3 regions of the Streptomyces sp. NPDC059477 genome follow, and region 1 is predicted to be linked to each of the others. Evidence: riboswitches for the same ligand, from Rfam matches in the RefSeq annotation. Region 1 holds a riboswitch; each other region holds the start of a gene.
What was found. A riboswitch is a leader RNA that binds a small molecule or an ion and turns the genes downstream of it on or off. The one in region 1 is predicted to bind thiamine pyrophosphate.
Positions count from the first base shown of each region.

Region 2: linked by a shared signal. The riboswitch ahead of ACFXAZ_RS29055 (thiamine ABC transporter substrate binding subunit) and the one ahead of thiC (phosphomethylpyrimidine synthase ThiC) in region 1 are both predicted to bind thiamine pyrophosphate.
Region 3: linked by a shared signal. The riboswitch ahead of thiO (glycine oxidase ThiO) and the one ahead of thiC (phosphomethylpyrimidine synthase ThiC) in region 1 are both predicted to bind thiamine pyrophosphate.

Region 1 is NZ_JBHYUG010000018.1:71,009-78,528, reverse strand. Features, by position in the region: gene ACFXAZ_RS12570 (metallophosphoesterase family protein) at 91-1,209, shown strand; gene ACFXAZ_RS12565 (hypothetical protein) at 1,445-2,305, shown strand; gene ACFXAZ_RS12560 (VWA domain-containing protein) at 2,555-4,012, opposite strand; gene thiC (phosphomethylpyrimidine synthase ThiC) at 4,163-5,998, opposite strand; TPP riboswitch at 5,991-6,180, opposite strand; gene ACFXAZ_RS12550 (YibE/F family protein) at 6,639-7,520, shown strand, end outside.
Region 2 is NZ_JBHYUG010000074.1:2,756-10,275, reverse strand. Features, by position in the region: gene ACFXAZ_RS29070 (maleylpyruvate isomerase family mycothiol-dependent enzyme) at 1-175, opposite strand, end outside; gene ACFXAZ_RS29065 (ABC transporter ATP-binding protein) at 304-1,335, opposite strand; gene ACFXAZ_RS29060 (ABC transporter permease) at 1,338-2,939, opposite strand; gene ACFXAZ_RS29055 (thiamine ABC transporter substrate binding subunit) at 2,999-4,081, opposite strand; TPP riboswitch at 4,160-4,280, opposite strand; gene rlmN (23S rRNA (adenine(2503)-C(2))-methyltransferase RlmN) at 4,339-5,445, opposite strand; gene ACFXAZ_RS29045 (hypothetical protein) at 5,525-6,223, opposite strand; gene ACFXAZ_RS29040 (phosphatidate cytidylyltransferase) at 6,343-7,520, opposite strand, start outside.
Region 3 is NZ_JBHYUG010000077.1:6,020-13,539, forward strand. Features, by position in the region: gene ACFXAZ_RS29530 (hypothetical protein) at 1-500, opposite strand, end outside; gene metF (methylenetetrahydrofolate reductase [NAD(P)H]) at 557-1,480, opposite strand; gene thiE (thiamine phosphate synthase) at 1,689-2,336, opposite strand; gene ACFXAZ_RS29545 (Rv2175c family DNA-binding protein) at 2,549-2,914, opposite strand; gene ACFXAZ_RS29550 (NAD(P)/FAD-dependent oxidoreductase) at 3,117-4,292, opposite strand; gene ACFXAZ_RS29555 (hypothetical protein) at 4,467-4,814, opposite strand; TPP riboswitch at 4,867-4,978, shown strand; gene thiO (glycine oxidase ThiO) at 4,976-6,187, shown strand; gene thiS (sulfur carrier protein ThiS) at 6,184-6,396, shown strand; gene ACFXAZ_RS29570 (thiazole synthase) at 6,400-7,194, shown strand; gene pknB (Stk1 family PASTA domain-containing Ser/Thr kinase) at 7,319-7,520, shown strand, end outside.

The sequences.
Region 1 (7,520 bases):
CATCACATGGCACGATCCGCATTCCTATGATGGGCCCACGGCACCGCGGGCCGCTGCGACCAGGCAGTCCGAGGCGGTGCACAGGCGGCGATGGTGGAGGGGTCGATGACTCAGGGGGCCGGTCAGGGACCCGAGGTGGAGCGGACGGCGACGTTGCGCGACTTCCGGGTGCCCGCGTACGTCCATGAGGCCGGCCCGTACGCCCCCAGCACACACCCCGGTGAAGCCGCCGGCCCCGGCGCCGGCGGGCCCGTCCCCCAACCCGTCGAAGAACCCGAGGGGTACACGCCGACCCAGCGTGACCTGCCGGTCATCAGGCGGGGGGACACTCTCCAGATGACCGTCGATCCGGCCGCGGACCCCGGGCCCGCCGCACCTCCCGACCTCGGCCCCGGCCCGCTCTACGTCGTCGGCGACGTACACGGCTACCTCGACGAACTCGTCGCCGCTCTCCAGGACAAGGGCCTGATCGACGACGCCGGGCAGTGGTGCGCGGGCACCACCCGGCTGTGGTTCCTCGGCGACTTCACCGATCGCGGCCCCGACGGCATCGGTGTCATCGACCTGGTGATGCGGCTGTCCGCCGAGGCCGCGGCGGCGGGCGGCTACTGCAAGGCGCTGATGGGCAATCACGAACTGCTGCTCATCGGTGCCAAGCGGTTCGGCGACACCCCTGTCAACTCCGGCGCGGGCACGGCCACCTTCCAGGCCGCCTGGCTGCTCAATGGCGGCCAGAAGTCCGACATGGACCGCCTCCAGGACCATCACCTCCAGTGGATGGCCCGCCTGGACGCGGTCGAAGAGGTCGACAGCCATCTGCTCGTCCACTCCGACACCACCGCCTACCTCGACTACGGCCGGTCCATCGAAGAAGTCAATGACACCGTCCGCGAGACCCTCACCCGCAACGATCCGGACGAAGTCTGGGACCTCTTCCGCAAGTTCACCAAGCGCTTCTCCTTCCGCGACGAGGGCGGCGCCGACGCCGTGCGCTCACTCCTCGATACGTACGGCGGCACCCGGATCGTTCACGGTCACAGCCCGATTCCGTATCTGCTCGGCGAGGTCGGCTCCGAGGAGGGCGAGGACAGTGCCGGGCCGACGGTCGAGGGGCCGCATCTGTACGCCGGCGGGCTCGCCATCGCCATGGACGGCGGAGTGACCATGGCCGGGAAGCTGCTGGTGCAGCAACTTCCCCTGGATGTCTGACCCCTGCCCGATGCATACCTGAGCGATTCCGGGGCAGGCGACCCCTCCCCTGCCCTCGCTTCAGGCCCCACCGGAACCGCGAACCAGGGCGCAGAACACCAGGCAATTTCGGTAAACCCCCTGTCACCGTGTGCCGTCACCGCTCTACCATCGGCTTATCCGTAGCAGGCTCCCCTCCGTTTCTGCCCGACGGCTCGTCCGCATGCGAGCCCCAAGCCCTACGGAGCATCGGGGGATGCACATGAACAGCGTTCCGCAGCACCTGCTGAGCGAGGACCGCCAAGAGTACGAGCGGATCCTCGATGAGGCGCTGCGCTCCGCACCACACCGTCCGGAGCTGGCCGCGGTCGGCCAGCGGCTCAACCCGGAACAACTGCGCACCATGGCACTCAACGCCACGTCTCTGATCACGGCCGCCGCGGCAACCGAGTACCAGCACTATGTGAAGGTCCGTGAGGAACTGCGCCACCCGGCGCCCACCCCGTCGTCCGTCCGCGGCTCCGGCTCCACCGAGTCGGGTCCGGGCTCGGTGGGGCTCGCCGCCACCATGGGAGAGGTCGCCGAACCGGCCGGCGCGGGTGCCGTCGCCGTCGTCGCGGTCCTGGCTCCCGTCCTCGCCGGCACGGCCGCGGCGATATTTCTGCTGGTCGGCTACCTCCTGAGGATGGTCGCGCCCGATCTGACGTTCGGCGAGACCCTGCTCACCACGGGCTGGGTGTTCGGTGCCATCACCGCCGTGGCGATCCTGGTCGCCGCCGTCGGACTGCTGATCACCGCACTGCGCAACCGGCCGTCCCGGGAGAGCGGCGCCTACGGCGAACCGAACGGGGAGGTGGCACTGGCCAGGGAAGCCTGGCGCGAAGCGCTCCTGGAGCGCGGCGTCATGCCGTTCCTGCGCGACGCGCTCGCCGGCCCCGGCCCGGCCGCCCTGTACGGTACGACGCCGTCCGCGCCGACCGGCCGCATGCCGCACCTGGGCTACGACCGCCCCGGCTTCACCAGCCCCGGCGACGGGTCCTCGGGCTCACGCCCGAGTTTCAGCAGCCCGGACTACACCAGCCCGGACTTCGGGGGGCCGGACCACAAGCCGGAGTAGTCCGCCTTCTGTGTCCACAAGCGCTCCCGCACGGACGCCGAAGGACCGGAACCGAGCCGGGTATGCCTGCCGAAGAGGCGGGACACCCGACCGGTGACGGTCCCTACGGGTCCGTGCCGGGGGCGTCTGCGTGAGTGGCCCATGCCCAACCTCCGGCCGACGGGAACCCACCCCCCTGCCTCACGGGGAACCCGACCCCCGGCTCACAGGTACCCACCCCTCCGGCCTTCGGGAACCCCGCCCCGGGGCTCACATGATCCCGGCGCGCCCCGCTGCCGTGATCCAGCTCGGGAACTCCGACAGCAGCCGGTCGTACAGCTCCGCGTCGGCCACCGTGCTGATGTCGTCCACAGCGAAGAACCCGACATTGTCGACCCGGCGGCCGGTCAGGGTGTCGAACCGCTCCAGCACCCCGTAGTTCGACTTCCCCAGCCCCACGAACTGCCAGAAGACCGGCTCCTCCACCGCCTCCCTCAGCTCTTTCTCGATCTGCGCGTTGCGATAGACACCCCCGTCGGAGAAGAACAGCACCAGCGTGGGTGCCGCGGCCGGATTCTCCCTGACATAGCTTCTTATCTGGGCGATCACCTTCTGTTCCTCGTTCTGGATGCCTATGGCGCGCATGTCCACCTGCCCCGGCTGAAGCCCTCGCTGCGGCTTCTTGCGCCCGAAGAGGCTCAACTGACCGACCCGCACATGCAGTCGCAGCCACTCGGGCAGCTCCCCCAGCCGCAGATCGGGCAGCCGCGCGGCGTTCGACGCGAACGTCCATGCCTGCATCTCCCCGTCGTCGTCCAACTGCGCCGCCACGGCCGCCATCCGCTCGACCACATCGGCGACCACCCCGCGCGAGTACAGGTACGACATCGACCCGGAGGCATCGAGCACGAGGATCACCCGTGCGACGACCCCCTCGGCGCCATGCTTGCGCAGACTGACCGCCACCTGCTCCTTGCGCAGGGACAGCCGCTTGCGCATGTCCACGGGCAGCTTCTCCTCACCCTTGGTGAGGCGGGGCCCACCCGGACTCGGCGTGACCGGCGCCGCCGGGGGAGGCGACGTCGCGGGAGTCGCCGGAGGCGGGACCACCGGGGTTGCCGGAGGCGCGCTCACCGGAGCCGCCGAAGGCGGATTCACAGGCGCCGCCGGCACGTCCGCGGCGGCCGACTGCTCCTCCTCATCGACTCTGATCCCGAAGTCCGTCGCCAGCCCGGCGAGACCGGAGTCGTACCCCTGCCCCACCGCACGGAACTTCCATCGCCCCTGCCGCCGGTACAGCTCACCGCCGATGAACGCGGTCTCGGTCGTCGCCGCCATCTCGAACCGGGCCAGCTCCGCCGACGTCCCGGCGTCCAGCAGCCGCAGGGTCAGCCCCGGCACCTGCCCGAAGGTCCCGCCGTCGGCCGAGGCGCACAGCACGACCCGCTCGACCCCCGGCTCCAGCTCGCCGAGGCGTACCCCGACCGTGTCCGTCATGCCCGGCTCCGCCTGCCGCTTCCCGAGGTGGGTCACGGCGCCGGAGGCGTGCTGCGGCTGGTTGTAGAAGACGAAGTCGACGTCGTCCCGCACCCTCCCCGCCGCGGTGAGCAGCAGCGCGGACGCGTCCACATCCGGCACACCGGGCCCCCCGGACCAGCACAGCTCGACCCGCACCTCGGCGGAGTCGACCGGAAGGTTGGCACCCTTGCTCAGCGAACTCGATGTCATTCCCCCAGTCTGCCGACGCCCCGAAGCCCTGACGCCCCCTCGCCCGTATCTCTCCCACAACTCTCCCGCCGCTTCCGCGGGGAACCGGACGACGGGTAGCCGTCCGAGGTGCCCACGGTCACCGGTCCGTGGGCACCGTGTCACGGAAGGTCAGTCGGCGAGGGGCAGGTACACCCGGTTGCCGGCCGCCGCGAATTCCTGGGACTTCTGGGCCATGCCCTCCTCGATCTCCGCTTTGGTGCCGCCGTGTTCGCGGCGGATGTCCTGTGAGATCTTCATGCTGCAGAACTTCGGGCCGCACATGGAGCAGAAGTGGGCCGTCTTGGCGGGTTCTGCCGGCAGGGTCTCGTCGTGGAACTCACGGGCCGTGTCCGGGTCGAGGGCCAGATTGAACTGGTCCTCCCAGCGGAATTCGAAGCGGGCGTCGGACAGCGCGTCGTCCCAGTCCTGTGCTCCGGGGTGCCCCTTGGCGAGGTCGGCTGCGTGGGCGGCGATCTTGTAGGTGATGACGCCGGTCTTGACGTCGTCACGGTTGGGCAGGCCCAGGTGTTCCTTGGGCGTGACATAGCAGAGCATGGCCGTGCCCCACCAGGCGATCATCGCGGCACCGATACCGGAGGTGATGTGGTCGTACGCCGGCGCGACGTCCGTCGTCAGCGGGCCGAGCGTATAGAACGGAGCTTCATCACAGATCTCCTGCTGAAGGTCGATGTTCTCCTTGATCTTGTGCATCGGGACGTGTCCCGGGCCTTCGATCATCGTCTGTACATCAAAACGCTTCGCGATCCGGTTGAGTTCCCCGAGCGTGCCCAACTCCGCGAACTGCGCTTCGTCGTTGGCGTCCGCGATCGAGCCCGGCCGTAGACCGTCACCCAGCGAGTAGGTGATGTCGTAGGCGGCGAGGATCTCGCAGAGTTCCTCGAAGTTCTCGTACAGGAACGATTCTTTGTGGTGGGCCAGGCACCAGGCCGCCATGATCGAGCCGCCGCGCGAGACGATGCCGGTCTTGCGGTTGGCGGTGAGCGGCACGTACGGCAGCCGCACGCCCGCGTGGACGGTCATGTAGTCCACGCCCTGCTCGGCCTGCTCGATGACGGTGTCCTTGTAGATCTCCCAGGTCAGTTCCTCGGCCCGGCCGTCGACCTTCTCCAGGGCCTGGTAGAGGGGGACCGTGCCGATGGGGACGGGGGAGTTGCGCAGCACCCATTCACGGGTGGTGTGGATGTTGCGGCCGGTGGAAAGGTCCATGACCGTGTCGGCGCCCCAGCGGGTCGCCCAGGTCATCTTCTCGACCTCCTCCTCGATGGAGGAGGTGACCGCGGAGTTGCCGATGTTGGCGTTGACCTTCACCAGGAACCGTTTACCGATGATCATCGGCTCGATCTCCGGGTGGTTGATGTTGGCGGGCAGCACGGCCCGTCCCGCCGCGATCTCCTCGCGTACGACCTCGGGCGAGACGTTCTCCCGGATCGCCACGAACTCCATCTCGGGTGTGATCTCGCCCCGGCGGGCATAGGCGAGCTGGGTGACCGCGCCTGAGTCGCGGCTGCGACGTGGCTGGCGGGGGCGGCCGGGGAAGACCGCGTCGAGGTTGCGCAGCCCACCACGCGGCGAGGTGTGCTTGAGGCCGTCGTCCTCGGGACGGACGGGACGGCCCGCGTACTCCTCGGTGTCTCCGCGCGCGATGATCCAGTTCTCCCGCAGCGGAGCGAGCCCCCTGCGGACGTCGGTCTCGGCGAGCGGATCGGTGTACGGGCCCGATGTGTCGTACACGGTGACCGACTGCCCGTTGGTGAGGTGCACCTGGCGGACCGGCACGCGCAGATCGGGGCGCGAGCCCTCGACGTACGCCTTGTGCCAGCCGATGGACTTCCCGGTCTCCCCTTCGCCGGAGACCCCGTTGGTGCCGGGGTTCCCGTGTGTGGATTTCTCCGCGTCGCTGGAGGTCTGCGGGGAGGCAGGCGTGCGTGTGTCCTTGATGGTCATGAGACCTACTCCCTACGCCGGCATTACCCGGTAACAGGTTCGGCGGTCGACGCAGCGATTTCCGTCCGCCGACGTTCCATCGGATCCATCACCTGTGGTGGCTGATGTTCCACGTGAAACATCGCGAAGACGAAGGTCAGCGCCCTCTCAGCCCGGTGCTCCGAGCTCCCGCGTGTACAAAGGTGCCTCCACGCTAGCGTCAATTCGGGCGCGGTGAACAGAGGGCCCCTGCCGTTCTTGCGATGATCGGTCGGTGACCACACCGCAGGATCCCCCTTTCGCCCCGCCCGACCCGCCCCGCGGACCGGGCGGCCCTTCCGGCGCCGGCTCTGGTCCCGGCGTCGGCTCTGGTCCCGGCGTCGGCTCTGGTCCCGGCGTCGGCTCTGCTGCCGGTCCCGGCTCCGGTACCGGGGCCGACCCCCACGCGGGGCCGGACTATGAGACCGGTTCCGTGCGTCGCCTCGGGGCGCGTTCTGGGCCGGGGAGTGCGGCTGGCGAGCGGCCGGGGGGGATGTCTGGCGGGCAGGTGCCTCGTCCCGGGGGGCAGGCTCTGTCCAGCCGGCAAGGGCGTGGCTCGGGTGGTTCTCCTCACGTGCAGGATCCCGGTGCGCTTCCGGGGCAGGGCATCGGGTCGGGACCGATGCACGGCTCGTACGGTCCGAACACGGGGGCCGGGCAAGGGACGGGGCACAGCCAGGGTGGTCACGGCCACGGACACGGCCATGGACCCGGTGGTGAGTACGGCCGGGACTACGGGGTCGGCCCCGGCCCTCAGGGAAACGAGCCGGGCAATCGTCCCGACGCCGGCCACGGACCGCCGGGCCAGGGACACGGCGACGGGCCGGGCGACGAACACGGGCACGGGCACGGACCCGGTGGAGGAGGGCACGGGGGCGGGCACGGTCACAGCCACAGTCACGGCCCCGCCGCCCCCGTCTCCGTCCATCTGCGGAAGATCATCGCGGCCATCCTCGTACCGTTCGGCGTGGCCGTGCTGGTCGGGCTGGCCGTGCTGTGGCCCGGTGGCGCGCCGGCGCACGAGCGGACCGGTGTCGGGTTCGACCGGCAGACCCAGGAGGCCACGGTCACCCAGGTCGAGCAGGTGGACTGCGCCTCGGTGAACGCCTCCGGCGGCACACCGACCGGCGACACCTCCACCGCCGAGGGCTCCTCTGCCGTGCAGCAGGCGAACGGCACCTGCAAGCGGGCGACGATCCGGGTCGACACCGGCACGGACAAGGGCCGTACGTTCACGGAGATCGTGCAGCCCGATCAGACCCGTCAGCTGGAGCAGGACCAGAAGGTCATCGTCGCGTACGAGCCCTCCGCCCCCGCTGATCTCCAGTACTCGGTGGCGGACGTCAACCGGCAGGTCCCGATGGCGCTGCTCGCCGGGATCTTCGCGCTCGCCGTGGTGGTCGTCGGACGGCTGCGCGGTCTGATGGCGCTGGTGGCGCTGGCGATGAGTTTCCTGATCCTCAACTTCTTCATCCTGCCCGCCATCCTTCAGGGCTCGAACCCG
Region 2 (7,520 bases), on a different contig from region 1:
CCTCGACCCAGCGCAGCGCCTCGCCCATGTGCCGGGTCAGTTCCTCCAGCGTCCAGTCGGGGCACGTCGGCACGGTGGCGGCCAGCTCCGTACCGGGCGCGGTCACCAGGTCCGTGAACTGCCGTACCTGAAGGGCGATCTCGTCGCAGTAGCGGTCGTACGCGAGCAGTGTCATGCCCCGCACCCTATGACCAGCGCCTTCGCCCCGGCACCACGATTTACGGCCCGCCGCCGCAGCCCACCGCCACGGCTACGCCCAACCCCGCGAAGCCAGCCGCACGGCCACCCCCACACCCCCTACGGTCAGCCCCCCGCCCCCAGCACCACCACCTCCGCCGCGTCGAACTCCACCTCCACCACCGCCCCCACCTCGGGCGCGTCCCGCAGCGCGCACGCCGCCTCCAGATCCGGCGCGCTCCCCTCCGGCCGCAGCCGTACGGCGACATGCGTGCCCTTGAAGGTCCGCGCCGCCACGCGACACGGCAGCCCCTCCCCGGCGCCGACCAGCCGCACCCCGCCCGGCCGCACCAGCACCTCCACCGCCCCCTGGGCCGCCCCCGCGGGCACCGGCAGTTTCCCCCAGGCGGTGTCCGCGACCTGCCCGCTCACCGTCGCCGGGACCACATTGTCGAAGCCGAGGAACCGCGCGACGAAGGCGTCGGCGGGCCGCTGCCACACCTCAAGCGGCGTCCCGGTCTGGGCGATCCGTCCGTCCCGCATCACCACCACCCGGTCGGCCAGCGCGAACGCCTCGCCCTGGTCGTGCGTCACGGCCAGCACGGTCGTCCCGAGCCGCCCGAACAGCTCGCGCAACTCCACCACCAGCCGCTCCCGCAGTGACCGGTCCAGTTGCCCGAGGGGCTCGTCCAGCATCAGCAGCCGGGGGCTCGGCGCCAGCGCCCGCGCCAGCGCGACCCGCTGCTGTTCGCCGCCGGACAGCTCGGCCACCGCCCGGCCCGCGGCCCCCGGCAGCCCGACCAGGTCCAGCAGCTCCGCCACCCGGGCCCGCTGTTCGTCCCGCGACGCCCCCCGCATCCGGGGCCCGAACGCCACATTGCCGCCCACGTCCCGCTGCGGGAACAGCTGATGGTCCTGGAACATCAGCCCGATCTCCCGCCGGTGCGCGGGCACCCGCGCCTGGTCCCGCCCGTCCAGCAGCACCCGGCCGCCGTCCAGCGCCTGCAACCCGGCGACCGCGCGCAGCAGCGTCGACTTCCCGCTCCCGCTCGGCCCGAGCACACACACGGTCTCGTGCTCCTCGACGGCGAGGCCGACCGTATCGAGCACGGCCCGGCCCCCGAGCCGTACCGTCGCGTCCTCAAGGGACAGCAGCATCGCTAGAACTCCCCGGTCCGGTCCGTGCGCAGCCGCTCCAGCACCAGCAGCGACACCGCGCACACCACCATCAGAATCGTCGAAAGGGCCATCGCCTGGCCGTAGTTCAGCTCCCCGGGCCGCCCGATCAGCTTGGCGACCGCCACCGGCAGCGTCGGATCGTCCGGCCGCGCGATGAACACCGTCGCCCCGAACTCCCCCAGCGACACCGCGAACGCGAACCCCGCCGCGACCAGCGCCGCCCGCCGCACCAGCGGCAGATCGACCTCCCGCCACACCCGCCACGGCGACGCCCCGAGCACCGCCGCCGCCTCCCGGAGCCGCCCGTCCACCGCCCGCAGCACCGGCAGCATGGTCCGTACGACGAAGGGGACCCCCACCAGTGCCTGGGCGAGCGGCACCAGGATCCAGGTCGCGCGCAGATCCAGCGGCGGCTCGTCCAGCGCGATCAGGAACCCGAAGCCCACGGTCACCGCGGACACCCCGAGCGGCAGCATCAACAGCGCGTCGAACCCCCGTACGAGGCGCCCCGCGTCCCGCCGCGCCAGCGCCGCCGCCGCGAGGGAGCCGACCAGCAGGGCGATGGCGGTGGCGACGAGCGCGTACGTCAGCGAGTTCCCGATCGCCTCGATCGGCGGGACGAGGAACACCTGGGACTCGGACGAGGTCAGCGCCCGGTAGTAGGAGAACCCGGCCCCTTCCAGCGACCGCCGCACCAGCACGCCCAGCGGCAGCACCAGCAGGACGGCGATGGAGAGCAGGACACCGGCCAGCAGCGCCCACTGCCCCGCCCCGCGCGGGCGCCGGGCCGTCAGGGACGCGTCCACCAGCCGCAGCGCGCTCTCCCGCCGCCGTACGGTCCACGCGTGCACGGCGAGGATCGCGCCCACGGCGAGGAACTGGACGACCGTCAGGACGGCCGCCGTGGACAGGTCGAAGATCTCCGAGGTCTGCCGGTAGATCTCCACCTCCAGGGTGGCGAAGGTCGGCCCGCCGAGGATCTGCACCACCCCGAAGGAGGTGAAGGTGAACAGGAAGACCATCAGCGCGGCGGCGGCCACGGCGGGCCCGAGCGCCGGAAGGGTGACCCGCCGCCACGCGGCGAACGGCGAGGCGCCGAGCATCCGCGCGGCCTCCTCCTGCCGGGGGTCCAGTTGCCCCCACAACCCGCCCACGGTCCGTACGACGACCGCGTAGTTGAAGAAGAGATGCGCGAGCAGGATCGCCCACACGGTGGTGTCCAGCCGTACGCCCCACCACTCGTCCAGCAGCCCGCCGCGCCCGAGCAGCGCCAGGAACGCCGTGCCGACCACGACGGTCGGCAGCACGAACGGCACGGTCACCACCGCCCGCAGCGCCTGCTTGCCGGGGAAGTCGAAGCGCGCGAAGACATACGCGCCGGGCAGCGCGATCAGCAGGGTCAGCGCGGTCGAGGCCAGCGCCTGCCAGGTGGTGAACCACAGCACATGCCGGATGTCCGGCTGCCCCAGCACCTCCCACAGCCGCCCCACCCGCCAGACCCCGTCGGCCTTGAGCCCCCGCAGGAGGATCGCGGCGACGGGGTAGGCGAAGAAGACGCCGAAGAACGCGACGGGCACCACCAGCAGCCCGCCCCGCACCAGACCCCTGCTCCGGCTCTGGCTGCGGTTGCGGCTCCGGGGGGTTACTTCAGTACGAGCGAGGTCCACGACTTGACCCACTCGTCACGGTGGTCGGCGATCTTCGCCGGGTCCAGGGTCTGCGGGTCCTTGACCTGGGGCCCGTACCGGGCGAACACCTCGGGCACCTGGGCGCCCTCGACCACCGGGTAGACGAACATGTTCAGCGGCATGTCCTGCTGGAACTCCTTGCTGAGCATGAAGTCCAGCAGCGCCTTGCCGCCCTCCGGATTCCCGGCGTTGCTCAGCAGCCCCGCGTACTCGACCTGCCGGAAGCAGGTCCCGTCGGCGACCCCGGTGGGCGCGTCCGCGGGCTGCGGATCGGCGTAGACGACCTCCACGGGCGGCGAGGAGGCGTACGACACGACCAGCGGCCGGTCCCCCTTGGCCTCCTTGCCCCCGGCCGAGCCGGAGAACTCCTCGTTGTACGCCTGCTCCCAGCTGTCGACGACCTTGACGCCGTTGTCGCTCAGCTTCTTCCAGTAGTCCTGCCAGCCGTCGTCCCCGTAGGCGGCGGCCGTGCCGAGCAGAAAGCCGAGGCCGGGCGAGGAGGTGGAGGCGTTCTCGGTGACCAGCAGGTCCTTGTAGGCGGGCTTGATCAGATCCTCGAACGTCTTCGGCGGCGCCAGCTTCTTCTCGCTGAAGTACGCCTTGTCGTAGTTGACGCAGATGTCCCCGCTGTCGATAGGCGTGACCCGGTGCTCGGCCTCGTCGGCCCGGTAGGCGGCCTGGACGGTGTCGGCGCCCTTGGCCTCGTACGACTGGAACAGCCCGTTGTCCAGGGCCCGGGAGAGCAGGGTGTTGTCGACGCCGAAGAAGACATCGCCCTGCGGGTTGTCCTTGGTGAGGATCGCCTTGTTGACGGCCGTGCCGGCGTCGCCGTCCTCCAGGACCTTGACCGTGTACCCGGACCGCTGCTCGAAGTCGGCGAGGACTTCCTTGGACACGGCCCATGAGTTGTGGCTGACGAGTGTGACCGTCCTGGAGTCCCCGCCGTCGCTTCCGCTGTCGGACGACGAGCCGCACGCGGACAGCGTGATCAGCCCGAACCCGACGAGCACGGCGGTTATCTGCTTGGTGTTGCCCACTGAATGTCCTCCTGGGTGACCAGGAAGAGACGCGGCCCTGCCCGGGACCTTCCACGGCTCCCGGGCAGGGCGCAACAGCATGAGTGACGACCGATCTCCCTACCCAGAATGACCTGGGCGAGGTTCAGAGGGTCTGCGGCCCACCGATATGCATCGGCTGCCGCACTCTCAGCGCTGTGGCGCTCCCCTGCCGGATATGAAGATGTGTATGAAGATATGTACGAGTATGAACTTATGTACGGGTGTACGGCGTCAGACTACCGCTCGGTGGCCGCGAGCTGACCGCACGCCCCGTCGATCTCCTGACCACGGGTGTCCCGGACGGTCACCGGCACCCCATGGGCGGCGATGGCCTCCACGAACGCCTTCTCGTCCTCGGGCCGGGACGCGGTCCACTTGGAGCCCGGTGTCGGATTCAGCGGGATCAGGTTCACATGCACGGGCCGCCCCTTGAGCAGCCGCCCGAGCCGGTCGCCACGCCACGCCTGGTCGTTGATGTCCCGGATCAGCGCGTACTCGATGGACAGCCGCCGCCCGGACCGCTCCGCGTAGGCGAACCCGGCGTCCAGCACCTCCCGCACCTTCCACCGCGTGTTCACCGGCACCAGCGTGTCCCGCAGCTCGTCATCGGGCGCGTGCAGCGAGATGGCGAGCCGGCACTTGAAGCCCTCGTCGGAGAACCGGTGGATGGCGGGCACCAGCCCGACCGTCGACACGGTGATCCCGCGCTGCGAGAGCCCCACCCCGTCGGGCGCCGGATCGGTCAGCGCGCGGATGGCCCCGACGACCCGCTTGTAGTTGGCGAGCGGCTCGCCCATCCCCATGAAGACGATGTTGGACAGCCGGGCGGGCCCTCCGGGCACCTCCCCGTCCCTGAGCGCCCGCATGCCGTCCACGATCTGGTGCACGATCTCGGCGGTGGACAGGTTCCGGTCGAGCCCCGCCTGCCCGGTCGCGCAGAACGGGCAGTTCATCCCGCACCCGGCCTGCGAGCTGATGCACATGGTCACCCGGTCCGGGTACCGCATCAGCACCGACTCCACGAGCGTCCCGTCGAACAGCCGCCACAGCGTCTTGCGGGTCGTCCCCTGGTCCGTCGACAGATGACGCACGACGGTCATCAGCTCCGGCAGCAGCGCGTCCCGCAGCCGCTCCCGGGCGCCGGCCGGGATGTCCGTCCACTCGGCGGGGTCGTGCGCGTACCGCGCGAAGTAGTGCTGCGAGAGCTGCTTGGCACGGAACGGCTTCTCCCCGATTCCGGCCACCGCCTCCTTGCGCTCGGCGGGCGAGAGATCGGCGAGATGCCGCGGCGGCTTCTTGGCTCCGCGCGGCGCGACAAAGGTGAGTTCTCCGGGATTAGGCATGGCCGTACCAGTGTCGCAGACTCACGGACCCCCTCCGCCGGCCCTGTGGATAACTCCACCGGGCAGACGTCTTCGCAGGTCAGGGCCGCCCTTGGGCGATCTCGTCGCGCAGCTCGGCCAGCTCGCGCTCGAATTCCCGGTACAGGTCCGTCGTCCGGTGCTCGGCGGTCGGCCGCACCCGGCCCTCGTCCAGCGCCGCCAGCCGGTCACCGAGGGCGGCGAGCGCGGCCTCGCGGCCGTACCAGCCGGGGGCGCCCCGGCTCGCCTCCAGTTCCCCGCCCGCGGCGCGGAGACCGGCATGGACGCGTTCACGCACCGGGATCAGGTCGGCGCGTACCTGCTCCAGCCGCCGGCGCAGCTGCTCCACGCCCTCGACGGCACCGATCGCCGCCTCGCCGGTCCCGGCCATGCCCTCGACGTACTCGACCAGCTCTTCGAGCAGCGGCAGGAGCACGGTCGTGTCTCTCTGGTCCACGGCGACGACCTGCGTCCGTACCGCCGTGTACCGCGCGGAGAGGTCGTCGAGCCGGGCGAAGACATCGGCGGCCGAGGAGAGCCGGGAGCGGACCATGTCGACCGGGAGCCCGTCGCGACGGCCGAGCATCGCCTCCAGGTCGGCCAGTTCCCGGGCCAGCCCCTCGCGCAGCTCCAGCAGTGCCTGATGCCCCTCGTCCGCCGAGGCCAGGGTCGAGCGGACGCCCGCCCCGAGCGTCTCGACGGCCTTCGCCGCCTCCCGCTCCAGCCGCTCCTGCTTCACGGCCCGCCGCCGTGCCCACATACGACTCCACCCCTTCCGTTCCTTCGACCCCGGCGTCGCACGCCGTGATCATAGGTACGGAAGGGGTGGTGGCGAGCAGTGGGAGCAAACGTTCACTCAGTGCGCGGGCGGGGCGGGGGTCAGCCGGAGCCGACGAACACCACCATCAGCAGCCACACCACCGGCGCCGTCGGCAGCAGCGAGTCCAGCCGGTCCATGATCCCGCCGTGGCCCGGCAGGAGCGTGCCCATGTCCTTGATGCCGAGGTCCCGCTTGATCATGGACTCGCCGAGGTCGCCCAGCGTGGCCGTGGCGGCGACCGCGAGCCCCAGCAGCAGACCCTGCCACCAGGTGCCGCCGTCGATCAGGAACTCCATGCACAGCGCGCCGGCCGCCATCGCGAAGGCGACCGCGCCCAGCAGGCCCTCGCGGGTCTTGCCGGGACTGATCCGCGGCGCGAGCTTGTGCTTGCCGAACCGCCAGCCGATCGCGTACGCCCCGGTGTCGCTGACGACGGTGAGCAGCAGGAACGTCAGGACGCGCTGCGGGCCGTCGTCGGCGGTCAGCATCATGGCGACGAAGGTGGCCAGGAACGGCACGTAGAAGGCGGCGAAGACGCCCGCCGTGACGTCCTTGAGATAGCCCTCCGGCGGTTCGGTCATCCGCCAGACCAGCACCGCGAGGGCGGTGAGCGCCATGGCGACCCAGGCGCCCTCGGCGCCCCGCGCGTATCCGGCGACGACCATCGCCGCGCCGCCGACCGCGAGCGGCACCAGCGGCGCCTTGATGCCCTTGCGCTCGTCCAGGCGCCGGGTCAGCTCCCACAGCCCGACGACCACGGCGACCGCTATCACCCCGATGAACGCGGCCTTGACGAAGAACAGCGAGGCGACGATGACCGCGCCGAGCCCGACCCCGACGCCTATGGCCGCACCCAGGTCCCGGCCCGCGTTCTTCTTCTGCGGTGCGGGTGCCGGCTGCGGGGCGTCGGGCATGGGCTCCGGATTCTGCGGCACCTCCGCACGGGGCTGCGCCGACGGGGTCTCGTCGCGGAACGTCCGGTCAGGGAACGTGTGGTCAGCAAACGTCTGGTCGGGGAACGCCTGGTCGGGAAATGCCTGATGGGACAGCGCTCGATGGGACAGCGCCTGGTCGGAGAACGCCTGGTCATGGAGCAGGGGGCCGCCCGGCCGAGCGGTCCCCCGGTCCTGATGGTCCTGGTCCCCGCCATAGGCGGGCAGGTCGGGCACGATGGGCATGGGGCGAGTGTGCTGCGCCTGCTGCGCATCGTACGCGGGACCCGCCGGGGCAGCCCCTT
Region 3 (7,520 bases), on a different contig from region 1:
AGCGGCTGGGGCTCGTAGACCGCGGTGGTCTCGGCGGCCGAGGGGACGAGGGGGCGGGCGGGGGTGAAGACGTCGTCGCGTTCGAAGTCGTCGAACTGCTGAGTGTGGGCCGCGCGCTCCTCGCCGGGGACCTCGCCGGGCAGCCGGTCCGGGTCGCCGTACGCGCCGGCCTCCAGGTCGGAGACCTCCAGGGTCGGGTCCTGGTGCTCGGGTTCACCGCGGCGGCGTTTGCTGCCGTTCGGGCCGCGGCCGTTGACCGCCCAGCCGGCCGAGAAGCCGCGGCGGAACGACAGCGTGACGTAGGTCTGTCCGACCGCGAACGCGGCGGCGCCCAGCCCGATCACCACGACCGAGGGGATCAGCACGCCGACGACCACACCGAGAAAGCCGCCGAACGCCAGCAGCCGCCAGCGCAACCGGGCCTTGTACTGCAACAGCACCTCACCGAGCAGCCACAACGCGACGATGCCGAACGCGATGTAGAGGACCGTCCAGCCCATGTACGCCCCTCTCCCTGTGGCCGCTACGCAGTGTGTCGTACGCGAGTGCGACCGGTCTAGACCCGCGGAGGATGGTGCAGGCCCAGGTTCTCGTAGATTTCCAGCGTCGCCGTGGAGTTGTTGAGCGTGATGAAGTGCAGTCCTGGGACGCCTTCGTCCAGCAGTCGCGCGCAGAACTCCGTGGCGAACTCGATGCCAATGGAGCGTACAGCCGCCGGATCGTCTTTCGCTGTGAGGATCCGGTCTTTGAAGGTGGACGGAAGGTGAGCATTGCTGAGCTGCGGAAGACGTTCGAGTTGCCGGACGCTGGTGACCGGCATGACCTCGGGGATCACCGGCGTCGCGCAGCCCGCGGCCGTGACCCGGTCGCGCAGCCGGAGGTAGGACTCGGGCTGGAAGAACATCTGCGTGATGGCGTAGTCCGCGCCCGCGCGGCACTTGTCGACGAAGTGGGCGACGTCGCTGTCCCAGTCGAGGGAGCGCGGGTGCATCTCCGGGAAGGCGGCGACGCCGACGCAGAAGTCCCCGGATTCCTTGATCAGCTGGACCAGCTCGGCGGCGTAGGTGACGCCCTGCGGGTGGGCGATCCAGTCGCCCATCGGGTCGCCGGGCGGGTCGCCGCGCAGCGCGAGCATGTTGCGGATGCCGGCGTCGGCGAACTGGCCGATGACATTGCGCAGCTCGGTGAGGGAGTGGTCGACGGCGGTGAGATGGGCGACCGGGGTGAGCGTGGTGTCGGCGACGATCTGCTGGGTCTCCCTGACCGTGCTGGCCCGGGTGGAGCCACCGGCGCCGTAGGTCACGGAGACGAAGTCGGGGGCGACCGCCTCGACCCTGCGCAGCGCGTTCCACAGGCTTCGCTCGCCCTTGGCGGTCTTCGGCGCGTAGAACTCGAACGAGTACGTCTTCTTGCCGGCGGCGAGCATGTCACGCACGGTGCGTGCGCGGTCAGTCCTGGTGGACGCGGTTCCGAGGGCCATACCCGCAGATTAGTGGCGGCCCGCCGGGCACCCAACCGGAGTCTGGATATTTGCCCGATTTGCCGGGCTGCTGTCCAGCCCTTGGACACACTACGGACCCGCCCTGACCGAAAGTGGCGCCCCCTTTGGCTAATTTTCACCCGATGGCTCAGCCAGGTCCACGTCAGACTCCGCCAGGTCGCTTCATCGGACCACCGTCGGGCCCGCGTCAGACCTGCCGCAGCCGCCGGGCGAACTCCGCCGCCGCCGCTCCCGGGTCGTCCGCCTGGGTGATCGCCCGGACCACCACGGCCCGGCGGGCGCCCGCCGCCAGCACCTCGTCCAGATTGCCCAGGTCGATGCCGCCGATGGCGAACCACGGACGGTCCGTGCCCAGCTCGGCCGTGGCGCGCACCAGGTCGAGGCCGGGGGCATGGCGCCCCGGTTTGGTGGGGGTGGGCCAGCAGGGGCCGGTGCAGAAATAGTCCACGCCGTCCTGGACGGCCGCCGCCGCGGCTTCGGGTCCGGCGTGGGTGGAGCGGCCTATCAGGACATCGGCGCCGAGGATCGCGCGCGCGGCGGGCACCGGGAGGTCGCCCTGTCCCAGGTGCAGGACGTCCGCCCCGGCGGCGTGGGCGACGTCCGCGCGGTCGTTGACGGCGAGCAGTCTGCCGTGCCGCGCGCAGGCCTCGGCGAACACCGCGAGGTGCTCCAGCTCCTCCGCGGCCTCCATGCCCTTGTCACGCAACTGCACGATGTCGACGCCGCCGGCCAGCGCGGCGTCCAGGAACTCCGGCAGATCGCCCTGCCGCTTGCGCGCGTCCGTGCACAGATACAGCCGGGCGTCGGCGAGCCGCTCGTGTGCGCTGTCGGCCATGAAGGGTCCCCCGGGAAGTCGATGGGCGGCGCCCGCACCGGGCGGGCGCCGTTCGTACTCGTGGCGTACGGGCCGTCGGCCGGCGGCCACTGTGGGCCGCATCGGCGGTCACGGACCGTGACCTGCACGGTCCGTGCGCCCGCGCGGCCGTGGCCGCACGGGACCGCGGCCCGTACGCCGGACATATGGTCAGCTCGGCGTGCTCGTCCGGATCAGACGGCGAGCGCCTGGGCGCGCCGCTTCACCTCCGTACCACGATTCTCGCTCAGTGCCTGGGCGGGGGTGCCGGGCAGGGTCGGGTCGGGGGTGAACAGCCACTCCAGCATCTCTTCGACCGTGAAGCCGTCGTCCCGCAGCAGTGTCAAGGTGCCGGACAGGCCCTTGACCACCTTGTCCCCGTCGAGGAAAGCGGCGGGGACGTGCAGCGCGCGGTTCTCACCACGGCGTACGGCGATCAGCTGGCCGTCCTTGACCAGCTGCCGCACGCGGGTCACCTCGACGCCGAACTGTTCGGCGATGTCGGGGAGGGTCAGCCAGCCAGGGACGAGAGCATCGATCTTTGCGTCAATCTCGGTCACGTCACCAAGACTGCCATCTGGGACTGACAGCCGGTAGCCGAGGCGCGTCCGCCCGTCGGCCCAAAGGTCGCTCCGGCGTCGCCCGGACGCCACCGTCAGGCCACCGACGGGCGTCCCTCGCGCGACACACGGACCGGCGCGCGCCACCCATTTCAACCCAATTCAACCCATTCCGGCCTGAACTGACCCGCCTCAGCCCGCCTCAGCCCGCCAGCGTCGCCGATTTCAGCGGCTGCGTCGGGTCGGGCAGCAGTTGTGGGTCCATCACCGTCCCCGCCTCGATCAGCCGCCGTCCCTGGGCCAGATCCCTCGGGCGGCCCACCGCCAGCAGGGCGACCAGCCGGCCCTCGCGCAGCCAGCAGACGGACCACGCCGGGCCCGCCGGGTCGCCGCGCCACACGGTGCTGTCGGCGGCGGCGTGATGCCCGGCGTACTGCACGAAGCGGCCGAACTGCTCGGACCAGAAGTACGGCACCGGGTCGTAGACGGCGTCGGACCGCTCGCCGTCGACGATGTTCGCGGCGACCATGCGCGGCCCCTGGAGGGCGTTGTCCCAGTGGTGGATCAGCAGCCGCTCGCCGTAGCGCGCGGACGGGAAGGAAGCGCAGTCGCCGACCGCGTAGACGTCGGGCGCGGACGCGCGCAGCCGGTCGTCGGCGACGACCTCGCCCTGGGCGCCCCGGGCGATCCCGGAGCCGGTCAGCCAGGCCGTGGCGGGGCGGGCGCCGATGCCGACGACGACCGCCCCGGCGGGTACGCGCGTGCCGTCGTCCAGGAGGACCGCGCCGGGCTCGACGCGCTCCACGCGCGCGTGCGTGCGCAGGACGGCGCCGCTGTCGGCGTACCAGCCGGTCATCGGCGCGGCCACCTCGGCGGGCAGCGCCCCGGCGAGCGGCCGGTCGGCGGCCTCCACGACGGTGACCGCGCAGCCCGCCTCGCGCGCGGCGGTGGCGAACTCGGCGCCGATCCAGCCCGCGCCGACCACCACGATGTCGTGCTGGCGGGCGAGCACCGGCCGCAGCCGGGCGGCGTCGTCCAGGGTGCGCAGCAGATGCACCCCGGGCACGCCCTCCGCGCCGGGCAGCCGGATCGGTTCGGCGCCGGTGGCCAGCACCAGGACGTCGTACGGGACGGGCCCGGCCTCGGTGTCCAGTTCGTGCTCGGCGGGGCGGACGCCGGTGGCCTCGCGGCCGAGGTGCAGCTCGATGCCGAGGGACTCGAAGTCGACCTCGAAGGCGGAGTCCTCGGCCTTGCCGAGGAGCACGGCCTTGGACAGCGGGGGACGGTCGTAGGGCTGGTGGGGTTCCGCGCCGATCAGCGTCACGGTGCCGGTGAATCCCTGCTCGCGCAGGGCCACCGCGGTCTGCACCCCGGCCATCCCGGCGCCCACCACGACCACGTGCCGCGGCCCCGGCGCCGCCGTCTGCTCTCTGTCCACGCTCACCCGATCACCTTACGCACCTGACAATGCGTCAGTCAGCCGGTCCGCCCGCGTGACGTCCCGCACACCCTTCACTCTCCCCACGCCCTCCATCTGCCCCACACCGTTCACCTACCCCGCGTGCGGCACTTCCTCGACCACGCTCGTCCCGCTCCCCGGCTGCGACTCCCACTCCCACGTCTCCAGCAGGCGCACCCGCCCGTCCGGCAGCAGGGTCACCACCGACACGCAGTGCCCGCCGGACGTCGTCCCGTCGGCCTTGAGCTGGACGTACCGGAAGTCCAGCCGGTCGCCCGCGCGCGTGCCGGTCAGAAACCCGCGGACGACATCGCCGCCCGTGTACGCGGCCCAGATCTCGCCGTCCTTCTCGTGGTACGTGAACCGGGTCCGGGTACCCACCTGACCTGGGGCCTGATCGGTGACGGGGGCGAGGACCAGACCGTCCAGCGACCGGGGCATCGGGGCGGGCTCCCTTACAGAGGCGTGGATCCAAGGGCTAGGCTGCCCAACGTAAAGCACTCGCGGGAGCCCGGACGCACCGGGCTGAGAGGGAGGCTGGCGGCCTCCGACCGTACGAACCTGATCCGGGTCATGCCGGCGAAGGGAGGGGCTGAACGCCCGTGTCGTCCGTCACGCACACAGCTGTCACCCACTCATCTGCCACGCGCACACCTCCGGGCCATGCCGACGTTCTCGTCGTCGGGGGCGGTGTCATCGGGCTGGTCACGGCCTGGCGGGCCGCACAGCGCGGGCTCGCCGTGGCCGTGGTCGACCCCGCGCCCGGCGGCGGGGCCGTCCAGGTGGCGGCCGGGATGCTCGCCGCCGTCACCGAGCTGCACCATGGCGAGCAGACCCTGCTCGGCCTCAATCTGGCCTCGGCCCGCCGCTATCCGGAGTTCGCGGCCGAGCTGACCGATCTCACCGGCCAGGACCTCGGCTACCGCCGCTGCGGCACGCTGGCCGTCGCCCTGGACACCGACGACCGCGCGCATCTGCGGGAACTGCACGCCCTGCAACAGCGGTCCGGCCTGGACTCGGAGTGGCTGTCCGGGCGGGACTGCCGCCGCCTTGAGCCGATGCTGGCCCCCGGGGTGCGCGGCGGGCTGCGGGTCGACGGGGACCATCAGATCGACCCGAGGCGGCTCGCGGCGGCCCTTGTGACGGCCTGCGAGCGCTCCGGGGTGGTCTTCCACCGCACCTGGGCCGAACGGCTGGCAGTGGCCCGGGACCGCGTCACGGGCCTGGTCACGCGCGACGGGACCGAGCGGGCCGCCGGGCAGGTGGTGCTGGCCGCCGGGAGCCTCAGCGGGCGGCTGGCGGGCGTCCCGGACGCCGTACGGCCTCCCGTGCGGCCGGTGAAGGGGCAGGTGCTGCGGCTGACCGTGCCCCCGCGGTACGCGCCCTTCCTGAGCCGGACCGTCCGCGCGGTGGTGCGCGGCAGCCACGTCTACCTGGTGCCGCGCGAGAACGGCGAACTCGTCGTCGGCGCGACCAGCGAGGAACTGGGCTGGGACACGACGGTGACCGCGGGCGGCGTGTACGAGCTGCTGCGCGACGCCCATGAGCTGATCCCCGGCATCACGGAGCTGCCGCTGACCGAGACCCGCGCGGGACTGCGGCCCGGCTCCCCCGACAACGCGCCGCTGCTCGGCCCGACCGGCCTGCCCGGCCTGCTGCTGGCGACCGGGCACTACCGCAACGGCGTGCTGCTCACCCCGGTCACCGGCGACGCGCTGGCGCACGCCCTGGTGACCGGGGAACTCCCCGAGGAAGCCCGTCCGTTCACCCCCCGGCGGTTCACCGCCGGCGCACTCACGGAGCAGCCCGTATGAGCCTGTCTGTCACGATCTCCGTCAACGGCGAGCCCCGCGAGGTGGCTCATGGCACGGCGCTGGACGCGCTGGTGCGCGCCCTCACCCCGGCACCCTCGGGGGTCGCCGCCGCTCTCAACGAAACCGTCGTCCCGCGCGGGCAGTGGCCCCGGACCACCCTGTCCGAGGGCGACCGCGTGGAAGTCCTCACCGCCGTCCAAGGAGGCTGACCCATGGCCGACGACCCGTTCGTCCTCGCTGGTACGTCCTTCACCTCCCGGCTGATCATGGGCACGGGCGGGGCGCCCAGCCTCGATGTGTTGGAACGCGCGCTGGTGGCGTCCGGTACGGAGCTGACGACCGTCGCGATGCGGCGGATCGACCCGGGTGTGCACGGCTCGGTGCTGTCGGTGCTGGAGAAGCTCGGCATCCGGGTGCTGCCCAACACGGCCGGCTGCTTCACGGCGGGCGAGGCCGTGCTCACCGCCCGCCTCGCGCGTGAGGCGCTCGGCACGGATCTGATCAAGCTGGAGGTCATCGCCGACGAGCGCACCCTGCTGCCGGACCCGATCGAGCTGCTGGAGGCCGCCGAGACCCTGGTGGACGACGGCTTCACGGTGCTGCCGTACACCAACGACGACCCGGTACTGGCGCGCAAGCTCCAGGACGCGGGCTGCGCGGCGATCATGCCGCTGGGCTCGCCGATCGGCTCCGGCCTCGGCATCCGCAACCCGCACAACTTCGAGCTGATCGTCGCGCACGCGCGCGTGCCGGTGATCCTGGACGCGGGCGCCGGTACGGCCTCGGACGCGGCCCTCGCGATGGAGCTGGGCTGCGCGGGCGTGATGCTCGCCTCGGCCGTGACCCGCGCGCAGGAGCCGGTGCTGATGGCCGACGCCATGCGGCACGCGGTGGAGGCGGGCCGGCTCGCCCACCGCGCGGGCCGCATCCCGAAACGCCACTTCGCCCAGGCGTCCTCACCGACGGCCGGCCGGGCGGACCTGGACCCGGAACGGCCGGCGTTCTGAGCGCCGCCGCCCCGCGCGCCGCCCGCTCCGCGCCCGCGCCGTCACGGTCACAGCTCTGCTGCAAGCCGTCACCCGATCGGCGCAACCGGCGGCGCTGTCGGTGCCGGCTCGTACACTCACCTGCGTGGACACGACCCTTCGGGACCCTCTGATCGGGCAGTTGCTCGACGGCAGGTACCGCGTCGACGCGCGGATCGCGGTGGGCGGGATGGCCACGGTCTACCGGGCCGTGGACACCCGCCTCGACCGGGTGCTCGCGCTGAAGGTGATGCACCCGACCCTGGCCGCCGACGCCTCGTTCGTCGACCGGTTCATCCGTGAGGCCA